3 regions of the Citrobacter sp. LST-B2 genome follow, and region 1 is predicted to be linked to each of the others. Evidence: riboswitches for the same ligand, from Rfam matches in the RefSeq annotation. Region 1 holds a riboswitch; each other region holds the start of a gene.

The links. A riboswitch is a leader RNA that binds a small molecule or an ion and turns the genes downstream of it on or off. The one in region 1 is predicted to bind cobalamin.
Region 2: linked by a shared signal. The riboswitch ahead of btuB (TonB-dependent vitamin B12 receptor BtuB) and the one ahead of ACQ0PY_RS14745 (cobyrinic acid a,c-diamide synthase CobB) in region 1 are both predicted to bind cobalamin.
Region 3: linked by a shared signal. The riboswitch ahead of ACQ0PY_RS13135 (ABC transporter substrate-binding protein) and the one ahead of ACQ0PY_RS14745 (cobyrinic acid a,c-diamide synthase CobB) in region 1 are both predicted to bind cobalamin.

What each region holds. Positions count from the first base shown of each region.
Region 1 is NZ_CP192598.1:3,030,596-3,037,995, forward strand. Features, by position in the region: gene ACQ0PY_RS14715 (cobalt-precorrin-4 methyltransferase) at 1-42, opposite strand, end outside; gene ACQ0PY_RS14720 (decarboxylating cobalt-precorrin-6B (C(15))-methyltransferase) at 35-604, opposite strand; gene ACQ0PY_RS14725 (cobalt-precorrin-7 (C(5))-methyltransferase) at 594-1,199, opposite strand; gene cbiD (cobalt-precorrin-5B (C(1))-methyltransferase CbiD) at 1,193-2,332, opposite strand; gene ACQ0PY_RS14735 (cobalt-precorrin-8 methylmutase) at 2,329-2,961, opposite strand; gene cbiB (adenosylcobinamide-phosphate synthase CbiB) at 2,974-3,933, opposite strand; gene ACQ0PY_RS14745 (cobyrinic acid a,c-diamide synthase CobB) at 3,930-5,309, opposite strand; cobalamin riboswitch at 5,399-5,573, opposite strand; gene pocR (transcriptional regulator PocR) at 5,876-6,793, opposite strand; gene pduF (propanediol diffusion facilitator PduF) at 7,001-7,400, opposite strand, start outside.
Region 2 is NZ_CP192598.1:4,775,929-4,783,328, forward strand. Features, by position in the region: tRNA gene ACQ0PY_RS23010 (tRNA-Ala) at 29-104, opposite strand; tRNA gene ACQ0PY_RS23015 (tRNA-Ile) at 219-295, opposite strand; rRNA gene ACQ0PY_RS23020 (16S ribosomal RNA) at 365-1,906, opposite strand; gene murI (glutamate racemase) at 2,300-3,151, opposite strand; gene btuB (TonB-dependent vitamin B12 receptor BtuB) at 3,096-4,934, opposite strand; cobalamin riboswitch at 5,000-5,189, opposite strand; gene trmA (tRNA (uridine(54)-C5)-methyltransferase TrmA) at 5,304-6,404, shown strand; gene ACQ0PY_RS23040 (YijD family membrane protein) at 6,454-6,813, opposite strand; gene fabR (HTH-type transcriptional repressor FabR) at 6,813-7,400, opposite strand, start outside.
Region 3 is NZ_CP192598.1:2,737,268-2,744,667, forward strand. Features, by position in the region: gene dauA (C4-dicarboxylic acid transporter DauA) at 1-744, shown strand, start outside; gene ACQ0PY_RS13130 (GNAT family N-acetyltransferase) at 892-1,401, shown strand; cobalamin riboswitch at 1,563-1,790, shown strand; gene ACQ0PY_RS13135 (ABC transporter substrate-binding protein) at 2,011-3,063, shown strand; gene ACQ0PY_RS13140 (FecCD family ABC transporter permease) at 3,128-4,195, shown strand; gene ACQ0PY_RS13145 (ABC transporter ATP-binding protein) at 4,192-5,007, shown strand; gene ACQ0PY_RS13150 (pseudoazurin) at 5,019-5,459, shown strand; gene petA (ubiquinol-cytochrome c reductase iron-sulfur subunit) at 5,474-6,025, shown strand; gene ACQ0PY_RS13160 (cytochrome b) at 6,027-7,166, shown strand; gene ACQ0PY_RS13165 (cytochrome c1) at 7,172-7,400, shown strand, end outside.

The sequences.
Region 1 (7,400 bases):
GCCGACAAACCACACACAACGGGGATCAAATGTCTCAGACATGGCGTTCTTCCTTCTGGCAGGCGATGACAAAAACGGGGTTGTTCGGTTTGAAATAGTGACCCGCGCCCAGCGTGGTCAGCGACGAAATCTGCATTTGCAGGCAGTCCACGTCCTGCACGCCGCGCTGTTGCAGATGTGCCAGCGCGGTGTTGAGGTTTTCCTGTAGGATGAAGGTCATCACCAGGCGTCCACCAGCGTGCAACTGGCGCATAGACCAGTCGATCAGTTCTGTAAGATGTCCCCCACTGCCACCCATAAAGACGGCATCGGCTTTCTCGGTCATCATCATTGGCGCTTCACCCGGCAGAATATCGATATTCGCGCAGGCGAAATGCTGACGGTTTTCGTCGAGTAAACGCAGCGCCGCCGGATTGCGCTCGATAGCCGTGATGTGTAGCGACGGAAACTGTAGCGCGGCTTCGATGGACACACTGCCGGTTCCGGCCCCGATATCAATCAGGTGACTGGCCCGGTGCAGTTCAAGTTTTGCGAGAGCGAGCGCACGTACCGCTTCTTTGGTCATCGGCACCTTCTCACCACGCAGGAAAAGCTCATCTTTCATCAAGGATCACCACTGCATTCATCTCATATTCGGCATGGACCTCGCTGACGCGCAGCCAGTGGATCCGTTCGTTTTCCATCGCCAGGTTTTCGCCAATCACCATCCAGCGATCGCCCTTTCCTCGTGCAACCAGTTGTGCAGCAATGTCACGCGGCCCGCACTGACCGTCGGTGACCATTGCCACCTTGTTATGCTGCGCCAGCGTATCGAAACAGACGCTGCGCCCGTGGCTACTGGTGAGCCACATGTCATTCATGTCGATTCCCGACTGCGCGCACAGATACTGCACCGCACTGATACCTGGAATGATGCGTACCTGCGCAACGCCAAAATGCGCCACCATCCGCGTACCGATGCCGTAAAACAGCGGATCGCCGGAAGCCAGAACCACCACCCGCTTATCCTGATGCGCCGCAATCCATGCCAGCAGTTCGGGAATGTTGGCGCCCAGCGCAAACTGCTCGCCGCGAAAGTCCGGGAACTGCTGCAAATGGCGCTTACCGCCGACCAGCACATCGGCCTCATCAACCGCCGCGCGCGCCGCCGGCGTCATCAGGTGCAGACCGGCTGGCCCCATCCCCACGACCGTCAGCATTGCATCTCCCGGGCGATAGCGTCGACGGGGCGGTTGCTACCCAGAACCTGGTTATCAAACGAAAACATGATCGCGTCGCAGGTCGGCGGGGTTTTGGTAAAGCGCAGCATCTGCATCACGCGCTGACAGATGCGTTCAGCAAGATGGTTGTAGAGGTGCTGAAAGCCGAACGCGTCGATGTGCTCCATTGCCGCTTCAGTGGTGTCGCAATCGCTTACCAGCGTCAGCAACTCCCGCGGCGCGCCGAGCAGCGCCAGATGCGCCACCAGCGTTTCCATTCGCGCATCGGCTATGTGGCTGTGGGTATGGAAGATCCCGGCAGCAATTTTGATCAATTTCCCAGGATGACCGACGAGCACGACCTGGCGAAATCCCAGCCGCACCGCCTCTTCAATCATGTAGCCGACAAAGTTGCTCATGGTGACCACCACGTTGGTATCGATGCCCATCTGTTCGCGGACGAAACGCTCACCATGATTACCCGGCACCAGAACTACCCGCTCCAGTCCGGCGGCACGTTTGATTTCCAGCTCCAGCGATAACGACCGCTTCCAGCTCTCTTCGGACATGGGGGTCACAATACCGGTGGTGCCAATAATGGAAATTCCGCCAAGAATACCGAGACGCGAGTTGTAGGTTTTTTGCGCTCGTTCTTCGCCTTCCGGGGCAAATATTTCGATTTCCGCCCCGCGTACCGGGCCTATCGCCTCACGCACGGCGGACTCAATGGTGTGACGCGGGGTGCGATTAATTGCCGCGCTGCCGACAGGCAGACCAATCCCCTTGCGGGTGACGGTGCCGACGCCTTCGCCCCCGGACAGGACAATTTCACCGCTGTCATTCAGCGTGACGCGGGCGAAAATCAACATCCCGTGGGTGGCGTCGACATCATCGCCGCCATCTTTACGGATCGCGGCAATGGCCTGCTGTCCTTCAATGTGTGGAGATTCCACGTTCAGACACAGAGTGACGCCGGAAGGTGTGACAATCGATACCTGATGGATCAGATGCTGACGCAACACCATCAGCGCGGCGACTTTTGCCGCCGCCGTGGCGCACGATCCAGTGGTATAACCTTTGCGCAGCGCTTTGCCGTTATGCCAGACGGGCGCGTCGAAAGTCTGATCGCTCATCGCGCCCCCTGCATGTAATACAGCATGGCGTTCACGATCGCCGCCGCAACGTTACTGCCGCCTTTGCGTCCGAGGGCGGCAATGGCGGGCAACTGGCTGTGCGTCAGCGCCTCTTTGGATTCCGCCGCGCCGACAAATCCCACCGGCACGCCGACGACGCCGCTTACCGCTACATCTTTTTCCAACAGGCGAAACAGCGCAGTGGGCGCGTTGCCAAAGACAAACACTTTTTCGCCTTCTTCCGTCACGGCAATGTCGACAGCCGCCATTGAGCGAGTGATACCCTGCGCTTTCGCTTGCGCTACCACGCGCGGATCGCTGATATAGCAGCGACACTCGCCCCCCGTCTTCGCCAGCAGGGTTTTATTGATCCCCGACAGCGCCATGGTGGTGTCGGTATAGATAACCGATGGGCGACTTAGCGCTGCACAAAGTTGTTCCAGCGCATCATCCGAAAACCAGAGAATATCCAGCCAGTCGAAGTCAGCGGTGGTATGAATCACCCGTTTGATGATGGCTTCATGTAGCGGACTGGCAAACTGGTACTCCGGGCGCGTTTCATGAATGATCTCGCCAATGATGTCAAAACTTTTGGCTTCAATCGCCTGGGGTTGCTGGATGTATTGCATTGTCATTTATCCTCAGGCCACACCCATTACCAGCCAGCGCGTCACAAGGAACAGCACCAGAGCCAGCGTTGAGGCAACCCACATCAGTCGAATCGTTTGGGAAATGTCATCTATGGAAATAGTGCGCTGCGCGTCGCCGATCCACGGTTTTTCAACGCGCTCGCCAAAGTAATCATTCGGGCCGCCCAGTCGAATGCCCAACGCACCGGCAACGGAAGCCTCCGCCCAGGCACAGTTCGGGCTGCTGTGGTTATAGCGATCCCGCCAGCCCACACAGAGCGCCCGGGCGCCGTCACGACGGCACAACACCGCTGCCGCGCTCAGCAGCAGCCAGCTCAGCCGTGCAGGAATGTAGTTCGCGACGTCGTCCAGGCGAGCACTGACCATGCCAATCGCCCGGTATTTTTCGTGTTTATAACCCACCATGGAATCCAGGGTGTTCACCGCTTTGTAGGCCATCGCCATCGGCGCGCCGCCAATTAAGAGGAAGAACAGCGGCGCGATAATGCCGTCAACCGTATTCTCCGCCACGGTTTCCACGACCGCCCGGTTGATCTGTTCTGGCTGAAGTTGCGATGTGTCGCGCCCCACAATCCACGAGAGCTTTTCGCGGCTTTGTGCAAGGTTACCTTCGCGCAGCGGGCGCTCAACCTCTTGCGCCGCCGTTGCCAGACAGCGCCCCGCCAGCACGGTGAAAATCATCCAGACTTCAACGACCCAACCGAGCCATGGATGAATCCACGCCGCCAGGTGTAACACGCCCCAGGCAACCGCCCACGTCAAGCCGACAACCACCAGCCACATCACCCCACCACCAATGCGTAACGCCCGGTCGCTGTGGCAGTAGCGGCGAATAATCCGCTGCACGGCAGTGATCAGATTGCCTATCCAGCGCACCGGATGCGGCCAGTCTGGTGGGTCGCCAATCACGACATCGAGAAGCCAGGCCACACACCATGCCAGTAGCGTCATAACGCCTCCCGCGCGGCATTCAGCCAGTGATTAAGCATTAATGGACGCTGAGCAAAGTGAACGTGCAGGTAGCTGGCGAAGGTGTTGCCCGTTCGCCAGCCACCGGACCACGCCTGCACCGTCTGACCGTCACGGACTTTACGGCAAGCCAGCACAGCGGGGGTTTCAGGGGAAAAATCGGAGTAATGGAATTCATGACCGCGCAGCACATCGCCTTCCGCGGCCAGCAGCGTGGGCTGCAAAGCCTGCGCTTCACAATAGCCAAAGCGGGTTAGCCGTTTACCCATTTTGCTGCGACCGGGAAGGATATCGGCCATGCGATGCTCAACCCCGTCGGCATCTTCCAGCAGGCTGCCGAGGTACATCAATCCGCCGCATTCGGCATAAATGGCGACACCGCGCTGATGCGCCTCGCGCAGGCTTGTCAGCATAGTAGTATTGGCCGCCAGCGCGGACGCGTGCAGTTCCGGATAACCGCCGCCCAGCCAGACCATTTGACAATCGGGTAATTCGCGATCGTGGAGCGGGCTGAAGCGCACAATGTTGACGCCGGTACGCGCCAGCAGCGCCACGTTATCGGGATAATAAAAATTAAAGGCCTCATCATCAGCCATCGCCAGCGTCAGTCCTTCTCCGGCGTTGGGCGCAGGACGTTCAGGCCATTCGCCTGGCGGCAATGCCTGAAGGTGGCTTAACGCCAGCAACCGATCGATATCCAGTGTACTTTCCAGCCGGGCGGCGAAATCCTGCCACGATTGTTGATTGACGACGGACTCACGCGCGGTCACCAATCCCAGATGCCGTTCGGGTAGCGCGACGCCGTCAACGCGCGGGACGTAACCCAGCACCGGCACAGCGCAGTAGTGCTCGATAGCGGTTTTCAGCAACTGGAAATGGGACTCACTGTTGACGCGGTTAACGATGACGCCGGCAATGTTCAGCGTCGGGTCGAAATGCTGGAAGCCCATCACCGTGGCGGCAATGGAAGTAGAAACGGCTTTCCCGTCAACCAGCAGAATGACCGGACAGCCCAACTGCTTGGCCATCGCGGCGGTACTGCAATAATCAGGATCTGTACCGTAACCGTCGTACAGCCCCATCACCCCTTCGATCACTGCAATATCTGCATCCTGCATCTGTTCGCGGAACAGCGCATTAAGCACCGGCTCGGGGAGCATAAAACTGTCGAGGTTGCGGGAGGCGGTACCGCTGATGGCCGTATGCCAGGCGGTGTCAAGGTAATCAGGGCCGACTTTGCAGGGCTGGACGCGTAAACCACGTTGTTTCATCACGTTCAGCAAGCCCAGCGTCACTGTGGTTTTACCACAGCCGCTACCGGTACCTGCCAGAACAAACGCGTACTGCTTTGCCGCCATGACCCTGATCCTGTTCAGGGTGGTAGGGATGTACCGACACCCAGTCTTCCGACTGTACGCATCTGAGCAACCCACTTCCCACCGAAGTTGTTGGTAGTATCCGACAGGCTGGTCTTCTGGCTTAGCGTCGTCCTCGCCCGTCCTTCCCAATCTTGCGATCAGTGGTCTTCACGGGGTTGTCAGCATCACAGCAGCGGGGGCTGCGGGGGATTTTCACCCCCTTCCCAGACACAAATGTGTCAAACCTGTCGGCTTAAATGATGAACAGAATGAATTCTCCTCATCACAACAATACTTTTCGTTACTTATTCGTTACGCATTTTTTATCAACAAAAAACGCCGCAATAAAACGATTCTGAATGAAATGTCGTGCAAGAGAATAATGAAACCTCTTAACAATGACACTGTATCTCATCACAGAAATAAAAACTGGTGAAGTTTATTCCGTAAAGAGCGATATTTTATTGCGCTATGACAATTTATTGCTGTACTAAAAACACTTAACCATTATAAATGACCGGATTACGCGGGAATATCAAAAATCGGCAATAGCAAAATATTGCTATTTATGCCGATTCAGCAGGCAAGTTTTCATTTATTTTTTGCCGATAGGCCTGCGGCGTAACCTGATAAGTCTGACGGAACACTTTGCAAAAATAGCTGGTTTGCGAAAAACCTAAATTGCGGGCAATACTGGCAATGCTCCAGTCACTGTGACAAAGCAGCTCTCTGGCACTGGCCATGCGCTGTTGATTGACCCACGCGTTAAAACCAATGCCCTGATATTTTTTGAACAGTTTGCTGAAGTAGTATGGACTCAGATATACGTGCGAGGCCACATCTTCAAGGCGAAGATCGTCTGACAAGTGGGCATCAATATAGCGTAACGCTTTTTTCATTTTGCTGTCATGAGGGCTGGCGGCGCGGGTCGGGCGTGAAGGCTCAGCAGGTTGCGTGCTGTCTTTGATCACCACGAAATTGAGTTGCTTCTTGAGGCAGTTTTCAACAATGAGTTTGAGCAGATCCGCCGAGGCCATCACGCGAGAATAGTCCATTTCCGGGACATTACTGAACTCATTGAGCAGTTCAGGATCGGCCTGCCAGCGATCGTCAACCTTCATGATATCGAGCAGATCGGCACCATCATCGTTACGTAAACGCACCTGGCCGCACAGAACGAATCCAACAAGATGGCCTGCGATCACGAGAGGAATAGAGAAATCGGTAAGCCCGGCATGGCAGCGATAGATACAGGGTTGATCCGATTTTGACGCTTCCAGTCCCCCACAGCGATCGCTCATACGACACCGGGTACTGTGTTGCGGATGCTGACGCATCAGTTGGCAAAAAGGTGTGAAATTAAACAGCTCAGAAATCTCATCACCGTGAATATTGACAACCACAACAGCCAGGCTGGTCGCTTGCGCAAAATCCTGTGCGATTTTATTAATGAGTTCTGAGTTCAGGGTGCTCGCAGAAATCATGATAAAATCCCTCAGTTAATCCATTGTTATAATGAAAACATAAATTTTACATTTACTTCTTATCATCCCCATCCTTGTATGTAAATGACAGAAAGTACAAGGGACAATAACAAAAGTCTCCCTGGGTGGGGAGACTTTTTAGTCAGTTCGTGAAAGCAGATCACGAAAAAGAAATTAAAGACGTGATATTAGCCACGCCAGCCAAAATTACGCGTCCGTCTCTTCGATTTTACACGTATTACAGGGCAAATTTTTACCGATAAGGTACTTATAGATAGCCGCGCCCGCACACGCACCAATCAATGGCGCAATAATCGGCACAATAAAGTACGGAATATCGCGTCCACCAGTCATCGCAATATCTCCCCAACCTGCCATCCAGGCGAACAGCTTAGGACCAAAATCACGCGCCGGGTTCATGGCAAAGCCGGTTAACGGGCCTGTGGATGCCCCAATCACCGCCACCAGAATACCGATCAGCAGTGGCGCCAGTGCCCCTTTAGGCACACCGTTACCATCGTCGGTCAGCGCCATAATCAGCCCCATCAGGATTGAGGTGATGACGATTTCGACCCCTGCCGCCTGCCACACGCTTAGCGCAGCCGCC
Region 2 (7,400 bases), 1.7 Mb from region 1:
GAAGTTTTCTTGATTACGTTCTACAGTATGGTGGAGCTATGCGGGATCGAACCGCAGACCTCCTGCGTGCAAAGCAGGCGCTCTCCCAGCTGAGCTATAGCCCCATACAGTGTAGTCAGAACCTCTGTACCGATAATTTTTCCTGAGACAAGGCGTGGAATGGCGAAGCATACTTAAAGTATGCGAGTCGTTTCACAACGCAGTATTCAGGGAAAATTTGGTAGGCCTGAGTGGACTTGAACCACCGACCTCACCCTTATCAGGGGTGCGCTCTAACCACCTGAGCTACAAGCCTGTAGAGGTTTTACTGCTCGTTTTTCATCAGACAATCTGTGTGGGCACTACAAAGGCAGGTTCTTTAAGGTAAGGAGGTGATCCAACCGCAGGTTCCCCTACGGTTACCTTGTTACGACTTCACCCCAGTCATGAATCACAAAGTGGTAAGCGCCCTCCCGAAGGTTAAGCTACCTACTTCTTTTGCAACCCACTCCCATGGTGTGACGGGCGGTGTGTACAAGGCCCGGGAACGTATTCACCGTGGCATTCTGATCCACGATTACTAGCGATTCCGACTTCATGGAGTCGAGTTGCAGACTCCAATCCGGACTACGACATACTTTATGAGGTCCGCTTGCTCTCGCGAGGTCGCTTCTCTTTGTATATGCCATTGTAGCACGTGTGTAGCCCTGGTCGTAAGGGCCATGATGACTTGACGTCATCCCCACCTTCCTCCAGTTTATCACTGGCAGTCTCCTTTGAGTTCCCGGCCTAACCGCTGGCAACAAAGGATAAGGGTTGCGCTCGTTGCGGGACTTAACCCAACATTTCACAACACGAGCTGACGACAGCCATGCAGCACCTGTCTCACAGTTCCCGAAGGCACCAAGGCATCTCTGCCAAGTTCTGTGGATGTCAAGACCAGGTAAGGTTCTTCGCGTTGCATCGAATTAAACCACATGCTCCACCGCTTGTGCGGGCCCCCGTCAATTCATTTGAGTTTTAACCTTGCGGCCGTACTCCCCAGGCGGTCTATTTAACGCGTTAGCTCCGGAAGCCACGCCTCAAGGGCACAACCTCCAAATAGACATCGTTTACGGCGTGGACTACCAGGGTATCTAATCCTGTTTGCTCCCCACGCTTTCGCACCTGAGCGTCAGTCTTCGTCCAGGGGGCCGCCTTCGCCACCGGTATTCCTCCAGATCTCTACGCATTTCACCGCTACACCTGGAATTCTACCCCCCTCTACGAGACTCAAGCCTGCCAGTTTCGAATGCAGTTCCCAGGTTGAGCCCGGGGATTTCACATCCGACTTGACAGACCGCCTGCGTGCGCTTTACGCCCAGTAATTCCGATTAACGCTTGCACCCTCCGTATTACCGCGGCTGCTGGCACGGAGTTAGCCGGTGCTTCTTCTGCGGGTAACGTCAATGGCTAAGGTTATTAACCTTAACCCCTTCCTCCCCGCTGAAAGTACTTTACAACCCGAAGGCCTTCTTCATACACGCGGCATGGCTGCATCAGGCTTGCGCCCATTGTGCAATATTCCCCACTGCTGCCTCCCGTAGGAGTCTGGACCGTGTCTCAGTTCCAGTGTGGCTGGTCATCCTCTCAGACCAGCTAGGGATCGTCGCCTTGGTGAGCCGTTACCTCACCAACAAGCTAATCCCATCTGGGCACATCCGATGGCAAGAGGCCCGAAGGTCCCCCTCTTTGGTCTTGCGACATTATGCGGTATTAGCTACCGTTTCCAGTAGTTATCCCCCTCCATCGGGCAGTTTCCCAGACATTACTCACCCGTCCGCCACTCGTCAGCAAAGCAGCAAGCTGCTTCCTGTTACCGTTCGACTTGCATGTGTTAGGCCTGCCGCCAGCGTTCAATCTGAGCCATGATCAAACTCTTCAATTTAAGTTTGATGCTCCTAGAATTAAACGTCGTAATGAATTACGTGTTCACTCTTTGAGACTTGGTATTCATTTTTCGTCTTGCGACGTTAAGAATCCATGTCACTCTGAGTGCCCACACAGATTGTCTGATAAATTGTTAAAGAGCAGTGCCGCTTCGCTTTTTCTCAGCGGCGCGGGGTGTGCATAATACGCTTTCCCGCTTCAGAGTCAAGCATTTATTTCGCTTTTCTCTGTCGGTGTTCATCACTGGTTTTCACCGGAGAACCCTGCTGACCCGGCGGCTTGCGTGCCGTTGTTCCGTGTCAGTGGAGGCGCATTATAGGGAGTTATTTCGGGCTGACAAGGGGAAATTTAAAATAATTTTCCGAGTGCGTAATATTTACCCAAAACAGCGTTAAACCGTCAGTTTTTCGAGCGATTCAAAGCCATAGCGCTGCAAAACGGGCAATAATTGCTCAGTTTCTGGCGTCATCGCCATGCAATAGGCAATGTTGGCATCTGCTGATTTCGCATCCGGCGCTTCATGTTCCAGTAGCCAGGCAGTACGTCGTGCAATGGCCGCCCCGGAATCGACCAGTCGCGTTCCTTCAGGCAGAACCTGTAAGAGTTCTTCCTGCAACAGGGGAAAGTGGGTGCAGCCAAGTACCACGGTATCAGGCGGCTCCGGCATCCGCAGCCATGGGCGCAGGATCCGTTGCAGTTCTTCCAGCGGCACGGGTTCGCCGTGCAACTTCGCTTCCGCCAGTTCCACCAGCTCTGCGGACCCCAGCATGGCTATCTGGCACTCATTGGCAAAGCGCGCGATCAGTTCATGCGTATAAGGGCGCTTCACCGTCCCGCGCGTGGCCAGAAGCCCGACAACCCCGTTCGCCGTCAGACGCGCCGCCGGTTTGATCGCCGGTACCACGCCCACAACCGGGAAAGCGAACTTCTCACGTAAGGCAGGAAGAGAGACCGTGCTGGCCGTGTTACAGGCGATAACGGCCAGAGAAAGAGGATAACGCTGCTGTACCGCCGTCACGATCTCAACAACGCGCTCAACGATAAATGCCTCGCTCTTCTCCCCATAAGGAAAAGCCACGTTATCGAAAGCATAGATATAGTGGAGATCCGGCAGGAGATGCCGAATCTCATCATAGACCGACAACCCACCGACACCGGAATCAAATACCAGCACGGTGGGGCGCGGATCAGAAGGTGTAGCTGCCAGACAAGGTGTATTCCCGTCCTGCAGTTTGGTAGCCATAAACTGTCTCGTAATCTTTATCGAACAGGTTGGCTATTTTACCACGAACTGTGAGATGTGAGGTGACTGGATATGAAAGTCCGAGGTCCCACACGCTCAGCCCGCCCATTTTCACCTTCCGGGAATTGTCGTAGTCGTAATCGTAACGCTCGCCAATATACTGATAGGTCACATCCCAGCCCAGATCGTAGACCTGTCCGCTGAGCTCGTACTTCACCTGCTGTTTAGCGCGACGATAAAGCGGCTGATCGGTTTCATCATCACGCGGATCAACATACTGCAACGTTAAGCGATGATCGACCGGCCCGGTCGTCAGGTTCCCGGTCCATTCCAGGCCTTTGATGGTCGCGGATTTGACGTTGAAGTAGGTATTGTTGTTGTAGTCGATCAGGTTCTGAATTTTGTAGCGATAGGTCGACAGACGCCAGTCAAGCGGGCCGGTCAGCCCTTCTAATCCGGCTTCCCACTGCTTCGACTCTTCCGGCTTCAGGTTTGGGTTAGAGGCGATCCCAAAACGCTCCGCACCAAACTGTTGCCCCAGTGAAGGCGCAAGGAAGCCCGTGCCATAGGAAAGCGTCACTTTATAGTCATCAACAAACTGCCATCCCGCCGCTGTTTGCCAGGTACCATGCCAGCCGAACTGGTCGTCATGGTCTTCACGGCCCGACGCTTCCAGCGTCACGCTATCAATCTGCTGTTGCCCGGTGAGATAGAGGCCCGTGTTATCACGCTTATAGTTGTCTGTCCCATACTCGCCGAAGGACATCAGCTTTTCTTGTTTCCAGTCGACACCAGCACTGACAGCGCCGTGCCCGACAATAACGTTGTTGCCCCACTGGACGTAGCGCTGTTCCATATCATCAAGGCTATAACCTGTGGCATAGCGCCCATTCAGGCTGCTGTAGTTATAGTCCTTAATTCGCTGGTAGTTAGCGACCAGTTGTGACGAGTAGATTCCAGAATTGAAGCGCAGCCCCGTATCCCACGACTGAGTGTAATTCTGGTGCTCGTCGTTTCCGCCGTCATATCCCCAGTTCCCCTGGTCGTAATCGGCATTACTGGCATAGCCGTAGCCACGAAAGTAACCATCGAATTGATCGTTAAATTTGTGCTCAACGCCACCCCAGAAGAGTTTATTGCGATAACCATCGCGATCGCTGTCGCCGCTATAGCTGGAACGCGGCTGAACGTCGAAGCCTTTGGTGGTCTGATAAGCCCCGGCCGCGGTTACCACGGTATCGCCAAAACGCTGGCGGTACGTACCGTCATATTGCTGATAACCTTTTGACCCCACGCCAGCATTAATCTGCGAACGTTCCTCACCCGTCATAGTGATGATGTTCACTACGCCGCCAATCGCGCCAGAGCCATAAATCGCTGAGCGCGGGCCACGGATATACTCAATGCGCTGCACCAGCGACACCGGGATCTGGTCAATATCGGAATTATTCGTAATGCCCGGACGGGCGACCGGAATACCATCGACTAACACCAGAACGTGTTTCGCTTCGGTACCCCGCACAAACAGAGAAGAGCTTTGCCCCATGCCGCCATTCTGGGCGACATCCACGCCTGGCAGGCGGCGCATGACATCCAGAACGGTTCGGGACTGCCAGCGTTCGATATCCTCGCGGGTGACAATATCGGTCGGGGCCAGAACGGTATTAACAGGTTGTTGAAAACGGTTTGCTGTCACGACAAGCGTGTCAGGGGTGGCATCCTGTGCCCAACCCGAAAAAGCCGTGACGGAGAGCGCCGTCAGCAGCGATGTTTTTTTAATCATTGTAAAGCATCCACAATATAAGAAGGATGCCGCAGGTCCCACCGATAGTACGCGATGATGAAAACCAGTTGCGACGTTAGCCGGCAGGTCTTCGGGCTTGGAAGGTTATCCACGGATATAAGAGATGAAGACTTCCCACCCAACAGGCAGTGTCTGCTTACGCTCTCATCTCACCTTTCCTTACCGCTGCGCGTCAGCTCCAGATTTACACTGGATTCCCTATTAACTCACAGGACCGGCACACGGATGCTACAGTTTGTAACATCTTACTGTCCAGCGTGTTTGTTAAATATGAGAGATCATCAATGACTGGACATCTGTTGAGCAATCCCTACAATCCCCGCGTACTTTTATTTTTCAGGATACATCATGACCCCCGAACACCTTCCGACAGAACAGTATGACGCGCAGCTCGCCGAAAAAGTGGTGCGCTTGCAGAGTATGATGGCGCCCTTTTCTGACCTTGTCCCGGAAGTGTTTCGTTCGCCGGTCAGTCACTACCGTATGCGTGCTGAATTCCGCATCTGGCACGATGGCGATGACCTCTATCACATCATTTTTGACCAACAGAGCAAAAGCCGAATCCGCGTCGACAGCTTCCCTGCGGCGAGTGAACTGATTAACCAGTTGATGACCGCGATGATCGTAGGCGTGCGCGACAACCGCGTGTTGCGCCATAAACTGTTCCAGATTGATTACCTCACCACCATGAGTAATCAGGCAGTGGTTTCGCTGCTGTATCATAAAAGGCTGGACGACGAATGGCGTGAAGCCGCCGAAGCGCTCCGCGACGCCCTGCGTGCGCAGAACCTGAACGTGCATCTGATTGGCCGCGCGACAAAAACCAAAATCGCGCTGGATCAGGACTACATTGATGAACGTTTGCCAGTTGCGGGCAAAGAAATGATCTATCGCCAGGTTGAGAACAGCTTTACGCAGCCAAATGCGGCCATGAACATTCAGATGCTGGAGTGGGCGCTGGATGTCACTAAAGGCTCGAAAGGCGACCTGCTTGAACTGTACTGCGGTAACGGCAACTTTTCTTTAGCGCTGGCACGCAATTTTGACCGTGTGCTGGCCACCGAAATCGCCAAACCGTCTGTTGCCGCCGCGCAATACAACATTGCGGCGAATCAGATTGATAACGTGCAGATTATCCGCATGGCGGCGGAAGAGTTTACGCAGGCAATGAACGGCGTGCGCGAATTTAACCGCTTGCAGGGTATCGATCTGAAAAGCTATCAGTGCGAAACGATTTTTGTCGATCCGCCCCGCAGCGGTCTGGACAGCGAAACGGAGAAAATGGTACAGGCATATCCGCGCATTCTGTACATCTCCTGTAATCCGGAGACGCTGTGCAAGAACCTGGAAACGTTAAGCCAGACGCATGACGTATCACGTCTGGCGCTGTTTGATCAGTTTCCGTATACGCACCATATGGAGTGTGGGGTGTTGTTGACGGCGAAGTGAGTGTCATAACCGGATGATGACGCAAAGCGTCTCATCCGGCCTCTCCTCTTTATTCCGACACTTCCTGCTTGCGATTACGCATTTTCACGCCGATCCAGAAGACCAGAATGACCGACAGCACCGCCGGGAAGAAGTTGGAACCAATATCCGGATATTCCGCGCGCACCACGGTGCTGTAAAGCAGAACGCCGAGAATAAAGCAGGCGGCAGCCAGACCCGGTAAACCCACAGGCATGGTGCGATTCAAATAACGTTGATGCAGACAGTACACCGTCAGCACCAACGAGATAATCGGAAATACAGAGAACGGCACGATGGAGCTAAACAGCGCCGCGAATGTACCATTGATTGACAAGCCAGCGACCAGCGCCAGCAGCAGCGTACCTTTATCCTGAACTGACTGTTTCATTACTCTTCCTTCACGTTACCCGGAATGAGGGGCATCTTCTCTTGTTCACGGCGATACCAGTAATACGCACCTTTCGAAATCATGCGCAGTTGCAGTACCAGTCGCTCTTCTAACTGCCGACGCTGTTCCGCGCCCACGTCCAGCGCTTCGGCACCTGCACTGAAGACAATCGTCACCATCGCTTCGGCTTGCGCTTCAGTAAACGCACGCGGCATATGGTTTTCGATTTCCAGATAGTCCGCAAGTTCCGCGATGAAGTGCTGAATTTCTCGCGCAACGGCAGCACGGAACGCCGCTGAGGTGCCAGAACGTTCACGCAATAATAAACGGAAGGCGTTGGGGTTGTTACCGATGAACTCCATAAATGTGGAGACCGAGGTGCGGATCACACTCCCGCCCTTGGCGATACGCTGACGAGCCTGACGCATCAACTGACGCAACATCAGACCGCTTTCATCAACCATGGTCAGGCCGAGCTCATCAACATCACGGAAATGACGATAAAAGGAGGTTGGCGCAATGCCCGCTTCACGTGCGACTTCACGCAAACTGAGACTGGCGAAGCTACGCTCCGCGCTCAGTTGACT
Region 3 (7,400 bases), 290 kb from region 1:
GAGCTGATTGGTCAGGGCCTGGGTAATATTGTCGCCCCCTTCTTTGGTGGGATTACCGCAACGGCGGCGATTGCCCGTTCGGCGGCAAACGTCCGCGCTGGCGCAACATCCCCTATTTCCGCCGTGATCCACGCGCTGCTGGTGATCATGGCGCTGCTGGCGCTGGCACCGCTGCTCTCATGGCTGCCGCTGTCGGCGATGGCGGCCCTGCTGCTGATGGTGGCCTGGAACATGAGTGAAGCGCACAAAGTTGTGGATTTGCTGCGTCATGCACCCAAAGACGACATCATTGTGATGATGATGTGTATGTCACTGACAGTGCTGTTTGACATGGTCATTGCCATCAGCGTCGGGATTGTGCTGGCCTCGTTACTGTTTATGCGCCGTATTGCACGCATGACGCGACTGGCAGCGGTTAACGTCGAGGTCCCCGATGATGTACTGGTGCTGCGCGTGATCGGCCCACTGTTCTTTGCAGCCGCTGAAGGATTGTTTACCGATCTGGAGTCACGCATCGAAGGAAAACGCATTGTCGTACTGAAATGGGACGCGGTACCGGTGCTGGACGCAGGTGGTCTGGATGCCTTCCAGCGCTTTGTGAAAAGATTGCCAGAAGGCTGCGAACTGCGCGTAAGTAACCTTGAGTTCCAGCCGCTGCGCACGATGGCGCGCGCTGGCATTAAGCCGATTCCGGGTCGTCTGGCCTTTTTCCCGAACCGCGACGCGGCGCTGGCTGATTTATAATCTTTTTGCGCTTACCGGTCTGTTCCTGTACAGGCCGGTAACATTTTCCGCTCTGTCCCCTGTTTTTCCCCTCCCGTGTTGTTATTATCAGCTTTCAGTTTCTGCAAATAAGAGTGACAACTCGTGATTTCATTTACGCTACGTGAAATGACCGGAGAAGATATTCCGGCGGTTCAGTTATTTCTGATTCAACATCTGAATGAATTTTTTGCGGCTGACAGACCTGCCCCTACTCCCGGACAGGATGTTTTTAACCTGCAACAGCAGTATATTCAACAGCAGCGCAATGTATTGCTGTGCGCCTGGAGCGAAAAGCAGGAACTCATTGCGACCCTGGCCGTCTGCCAATATGACGACCGTATAGCCGAACTTCGCGGACGCTATATTTTGACAGAAACGGCAGAAATTTGTCGCTGCTATGTGGACAAACGTTACCGCAGAAAAGGTATTGGACGTCAGTTACTCGCTTTTGCTGAAACATTCTGCGAGCAGCAGCGGTACAACTTATTATACTTACATACCCATCATTTTTTACCGGGAGGTTATTCATTCTGGCGACGTAATCATTTTCAGGTTGTGATGGATATGCACGATGACTGGCAATTAGTGCATATGGAGAGATCACGTAAATCACGCATGAATAAGAATATTACTTGATCAATGTCAATCAATTCTCATTTAGCTTTTCATTATTACATTTCGACATCCGCAATTTCATCCTCAAAAAAAACATAACGCGTTGATAAACAACAACTAAAATTTATCCCACTCAATAAAATTCGTCTTTCCCCTTGCGATTGATCTTGTTAACAAATGCCGATACAGTCTTTTTCGACAGTATTTCATTGCACCAACATTGTAATGAATAGGAACATGGTGCGGATTATTGCAATCCCATTCCATGACTGCCCCCGCAACTGTAGGCGGATGCAGAATATCCTCGTGCAGCATATTTTGTTGCAGGTCACTGTAAAGCGAATCTTTATGGGAAGGCCGATATTCTGATTACCGTGAGTCAGGAGACCTGCTGTCAAATTTATACCCCATTGAGTGGACGGGATGGTCCATGTGATGAATTATTTGATATTAGGCACCGTGAAAGAGCGAATCAGATCCTTGACTGAACCGCTGACTTTCTTTATTTGCATAACGTCATGCATAAATTTCACGATGTCCTGTCATCTATCGTCATGAACTCTCCCGATATATGGAACGATATAATCCATGACCAGACGTTCAGATTCTGGCATGAACGGGATGATAATAATGCACGCTAATGTTACCTCTTTACCTTATAAAAAAATGCTTCTGGTTGTTGCTGGTGCCGCACTGTTTCTCACCTCAGGTCTTTCTCATGCAGCCAAAACGGAATATCCATTGACGATAAAAAACTGTGGTCGGGATATGACATTTCACGCAGCGCCAAAACGTGTTGCCACCGTAGGACAAAACAGCACTGAGATCCTGTATGCGCTGGGCCTGGCCGATCGCGTGGTAGGCACATCGCTGTGGTTCGGGCCCGTTCCCGACGCGTATAAGGCGGCAAATGACAAGATTGCAGTTATTGCGCAGAACATCCCCAGCTTCGAAGGCATCATTGCCAAAAAACCGGATCTGGTCGCCAGCCAGTTCGAATGGCAGATCGGCCCTGCGGGCGCGGTGGCGTCTTATGAACAGTTCAGCGAACTGAAAGTCCCGGTCTATACCGCACCGGCAGACTGCGCGAAAGATAACGAAGATGGCGGTGACGGCGTGCGCAAAGGCATGTTTGATATCGCAATGGTCTATCAGGAAGTGGCCGACTTATCGAGGATCTTCGACGTTCAGGATAAGGGCGAAGAACTGATTGCCAGCCTCAAAGCACGTGAAACGGCAGCGAAAAGCAAAATCGCCGGGATGGACAACAGCGTCTCTGCCGTTTTCTGGTTCTCCAGCGCCGACCTGCAACTGGATCCTTATGTCGCCGGGAAATTAGGGCCTGCTGCCTGGATTGCGCAGACCCTGGGTATCAAAAACGTCATTGATTCCGCAGAGGAGTGGCCAACGGTCGGTTGGGAAACCATCGCCAAAGCCCAACCGACAGTGATAGTGCTGGGGGAAATGAGTCGTCGACGTTTCCCGGCCGATGACTGGCAGGTGAAAATGGATTATTTGAAATCTGACCCGGTCACCCAGCTGATCCCCGCCGTAAAAGCCGATCATTTACCCGTGATTGATGTACAGACCATGAATGCCGGAATCAGAACGATTGACGGTGTTGAAAAACTGGCTGACGCCCTGGTTGAGTATGGTTTAGCGCATCCACAAGCCGCGCATTAACCCTCGTTTCGCGTCAGTTCCTGACGGGGCCGGCGCGTGTTATGCACTCCAAACGCAGGTTACTATGAGCGATTTACGCAGGACGCGTCACGCCGTTAGTCGGCTGGCAGTCAATGTTTGCGGCCACGCCCTCTGGGTTAGCGTGCTGATGTGCGGCGTCCTGCTGGCAGGGATCGCCATTGGCGAGACGTTTATTCCCTGGCAGCACGTATTCAACACGCTGGCAAACCATCTGTTTGATACCGATTATCCGGTTGATGCGCTGGATGCCGGGATTGTCTGGAACTATCGCCTGACCCGTGCGCTGGTCTCCGCCAGTTGTGGCGCCTGCCTGGCCGTGTCCGGCGTGGTTTTACAGTCGTTACTGCGCAATGCGCTTGCCGAGCCGTATCTGCTGGGCATTTCCGCAGGCGCATCAACCGGTGCGGTGCTGGTTGCGCTGACCGGACTGGGCGCCGGGATGATCAGCATGTCGTTCGGCGCATTTGTCGGTGCCCTGACTGCCTTTTTGTTTGTGGCCCTTCTGGCGGTAGCGGCAGGCGGCAGACAAGGCGGTGGGGTGACGACGCAAATCATTCTCGCCGGGATTGCCAGTTCCCAGTTATTCAATGCGCTGACCTCGCTGATCATCACCCGTTCAGCTAACGCGGAACAGGCACGCGGCATTATGTTCTGGTTACTCGGGAATCTGAGCGGCGTCCGCTGGCCGGATGTGGTGCTGGCGATCCCCACAGCGTTAGTTGGCGTTGCGATATGCTTCTGTTATGCCCGCCATCTGGATGCCTTCTCTTTTGGCGCGGAGTCCGCCGCCTCACTGGGGATTCCGGTAAAACGCACACGTGGCGTGCTGATTGCCGCCGTAACGGGTATGACGGCCATTATGGTCTCCATCGTCGGCGCAATTGGCTTTGTGGGACTGGTGATCCCTCACGCCGCCCGTCTGCTGGTAGGCCATCAGCACCATCGTTTGCTGCCTGTCAGCGCGCTGATCGGCGCCATTTTCCTGATCGTCGCCGATGTTATCTCCCGCACGCTTCTCCCCGGACAAGTTCTGCCTATCGGCGTTATTACGGCCCTGGTCGGTGCGCCCGCGTTCTCCATCATCCTGATCAGAGGAAACCCGACCAAATGACCGTCAATCCTGTACCGACTCCGGTTGCCATCCGCGACGCGATAATTCAGGCGAAAAGTCTGCACTGGCAGGTGAAAGGCAAAGTGATCGTCAATGACGTCTCACTCAGCGTGGCGCCGGGTGAGTTTGTCGGCATTATCGGCCCCAATGGTTCCGGGAAAACGTCGCTGATTTCATTGCTGGCCGGTCTGCTGAAGCCCACCGCCGGTCACATCCTGTTGCAGCAAAAAGCGCTGCATCGCTATTCACGTCGTCAACTGGCGCAGCAGGTCGCGCTGGTTGAACAGCAGGCAGAAACCAGTGAGCGCCTGACCGCGATACAGGCCGTCTCGCTGGGGCGAACCCCGTGGCTGAGCCTACTGAATCCGTGGTCGGACAACGATGACGATATCGTCCAGACCATGCTGGAGAAAGTCGATCTTCAGCATCTTCGCCATCGCTGCTGGCACACCTTTTCCGGCGGCGAAAAACAACGCCTGCATATTGCCCGCGCGCTCGCTCAGCAGCCACAACTGCTACTGATGGACGAGCCCACTAATCACCTCGACATTCAACATCAGATTGGCCTTCTCAGTCTGGTGAAACGCGAAAAACTGACGGTTGTCGCCGCTCTCCACGATCTCAATCATGCGGCCATGTTCTGCGATCGCATCATCGTGATGAACGCCGGTCGTCTGGAAATGCAGGGCCGTCCCTGCACCATTTTCACCCGCGAGAATCTCCGCGCCTGGTTTGGCATTGACGCCATCGTCGAGCGCGATCGCCATGGTGCGAACTGTTTTATTCGTTATCAAAGACCTGAAGAAACCTAAGGAAGCCCCCCATGAACTCTCTGAAAAAGAGCCTGAACGTATTGTGTTTGCTGCTCCTCACCGCCTCTGCCTTCGCGCAAACCCACGAAGTACTGATGAAGAATCGCGGTTCAGCAGGCCCCATGGTCTATGAGCCAGACTACCTGGAGATTCAGCCTGGCGATACGGTGAAATTTATCCGCAAACATAAGAGTCACAACGCAGCCTCGATTGCTGAACTCTCGCCTGCGGGCTACCCGGGATTTATCGGCAAAATCGATGAGGAGATCGCAGTGAAGTATGACAACGCGGGCTTCTACGGCATTAAATGCACCCCGCATTATGCGCAAGGGATGGTCATGCTGATTAAAGTCGGCAACGCCACCCTGCCGGACAGCTATCGCGCGTTTACGGCCCCCGGGATCGCTAATAAGCGCTTCCAGGATATCTATTCGCGTATTGATAAACAGTAAGGGAGAGCGCTGTGGTGGTGGAGAACAAACAGCCGGATAAAGACATTCAGCAGCAACGACGCAACTGCCTGTGCAAATTGACAAAATTTGTTGGCGCAGCGGGAGTGACCGCCGCCGTCTGGCCGTTAATTTCCGCATTAGGGCCGGACGAAACAACGCGCGGAGAAAATGAGCCGATAGACGTCTCGCTGGCGGGGATCGCCGCAGGACAAACCCTCAGACGCATCTGGCAAGGGAAGCTGATCCTCATCCATCATCGCACGCCGGAAGAGATCGTCGCGGCCCGCACGGGTGACCACAGCACGCTTGTCGATCCGCAATCGGACAGCGAACGGGTCGCGTCTGACTATCCGCAGTGGCTGGTTGTTCAGGGGTATTGTCCGCATGCCGGCTGTGTTCCCAATACCAGACCCGGTGGACAGGGCTGGATTTGCCCGTGTCACGGTTCGGAGTTTGATACGTCCGGACGGGTCACCCGCGGCCCCGCAACCACTAATCTGGCCGTTCCTGAGTTTGCCTTTCATCCTGATGGTCTGACCGTGCGTATAGGCGCTAAGGACGTGTGAGATGATCCGCTGGCGCATTCCTTTCCCGCGCTCCATCGCCGGTGTATGGCTGTTTGCCGTTGGTGCGATCCTGCTGGTGATGCTGGGAATACAGATCCTGACCGGTATCGTGCTGGCGATGTTTTACGTCCCGACGACATCGCTGGCGTTTGATTCCATCATCCACATCATGCGCGCGGTCAGTCACGGAGAGCTGCTGCGCAATATGCACGCCATCGGCGCATCGCTGTTTTTCTTTGCCTGCTATTTGCATATTTTCCGTGGCATGTATTACAGCGTCTACCGCAGACCGTATGTGACGATGTGGATGGTTAGCGTCACGTTGTACGTGCTGCTGATGATCACCGCGTTTCTTGGCTACAGCCTGATTTGGGGGCAAAAGAGCTACTGGGCAGCGACGGTGATCACCAGTTTCGCCCGCGCTATTCCGGTAGTGGGCGACGGGTTGTATACCTTGCTGGTAGGCGGCTATGCGCCTGGCACCCCTACGCTTGGGCGCTTTTACGTCCTGCACTTTATTCTTCCCGTTGTGGTCGTGGTGATGACGATTTTCCACGTCCGTACGGTACAGTCGGCCTTTGCTCACGCGATGAAACGGGCCTTCAGCGAGAAAGCGTCTCGTCGTCTGCTCTTCGATTACCGAATCACGGATGCAGATGCTATTAAAATCACGTTATTCCTGATGCTGTTCACCTGGTTTTTGTTCTTCGCGCCGCACTATCTGAGCAGCGCGGATAACTTCATCCCGGCGGATCCCACGGTGACTCCGGCGATTGTTGCCCCGGAGTGGTACTTTCTCCCCTTCTTTTCCATTCTGCGCTGCTTCCCGAACGAACTCGTCGGGCTGGTGGCGATGTGCAGCGCGGTGCTGATCTTCTATTTTCTGCCGTGGCTGGATACCTCCCGCGCACGTTTTCGTCACTACAGCAAATGGGTGAAATGGGGTTTCTGGCTGTGGGTGCTGAACGTCTGTTTTCTTGGGTGGCTGGGATCAAAAGCCCTGGTTGGCCCCGATCTGACGGAGGGCATTCGTAATGAAGAGGGATGGATCCGCGCGGTCTCGCAACTGTCGACAATCGGCTATTTCGCCTGGTTTTTACTGGTGCTGCCCTGTCGTCGTTTTCTGGAAAAGCAGGACTGAAGATGATGAGACAATTACTCAGATGCAGCATGCTGTGGGTGGTACTCTGCGCGATGAGCCCCACATTCGCGCAAGAGCCTGTTCCCACGCGCCAGGAGTGGAGCTTCAGCGGTCTCTCCGGAGAATATGATAAGGCGCAATTGCGACGCGGTTTGCAGGTCTATGAAGAGAAGTGTCGGGCCTGTCACGGCATGAAATACCTGACGTTTCGCACGCTGACCAAACCCGGCGGCC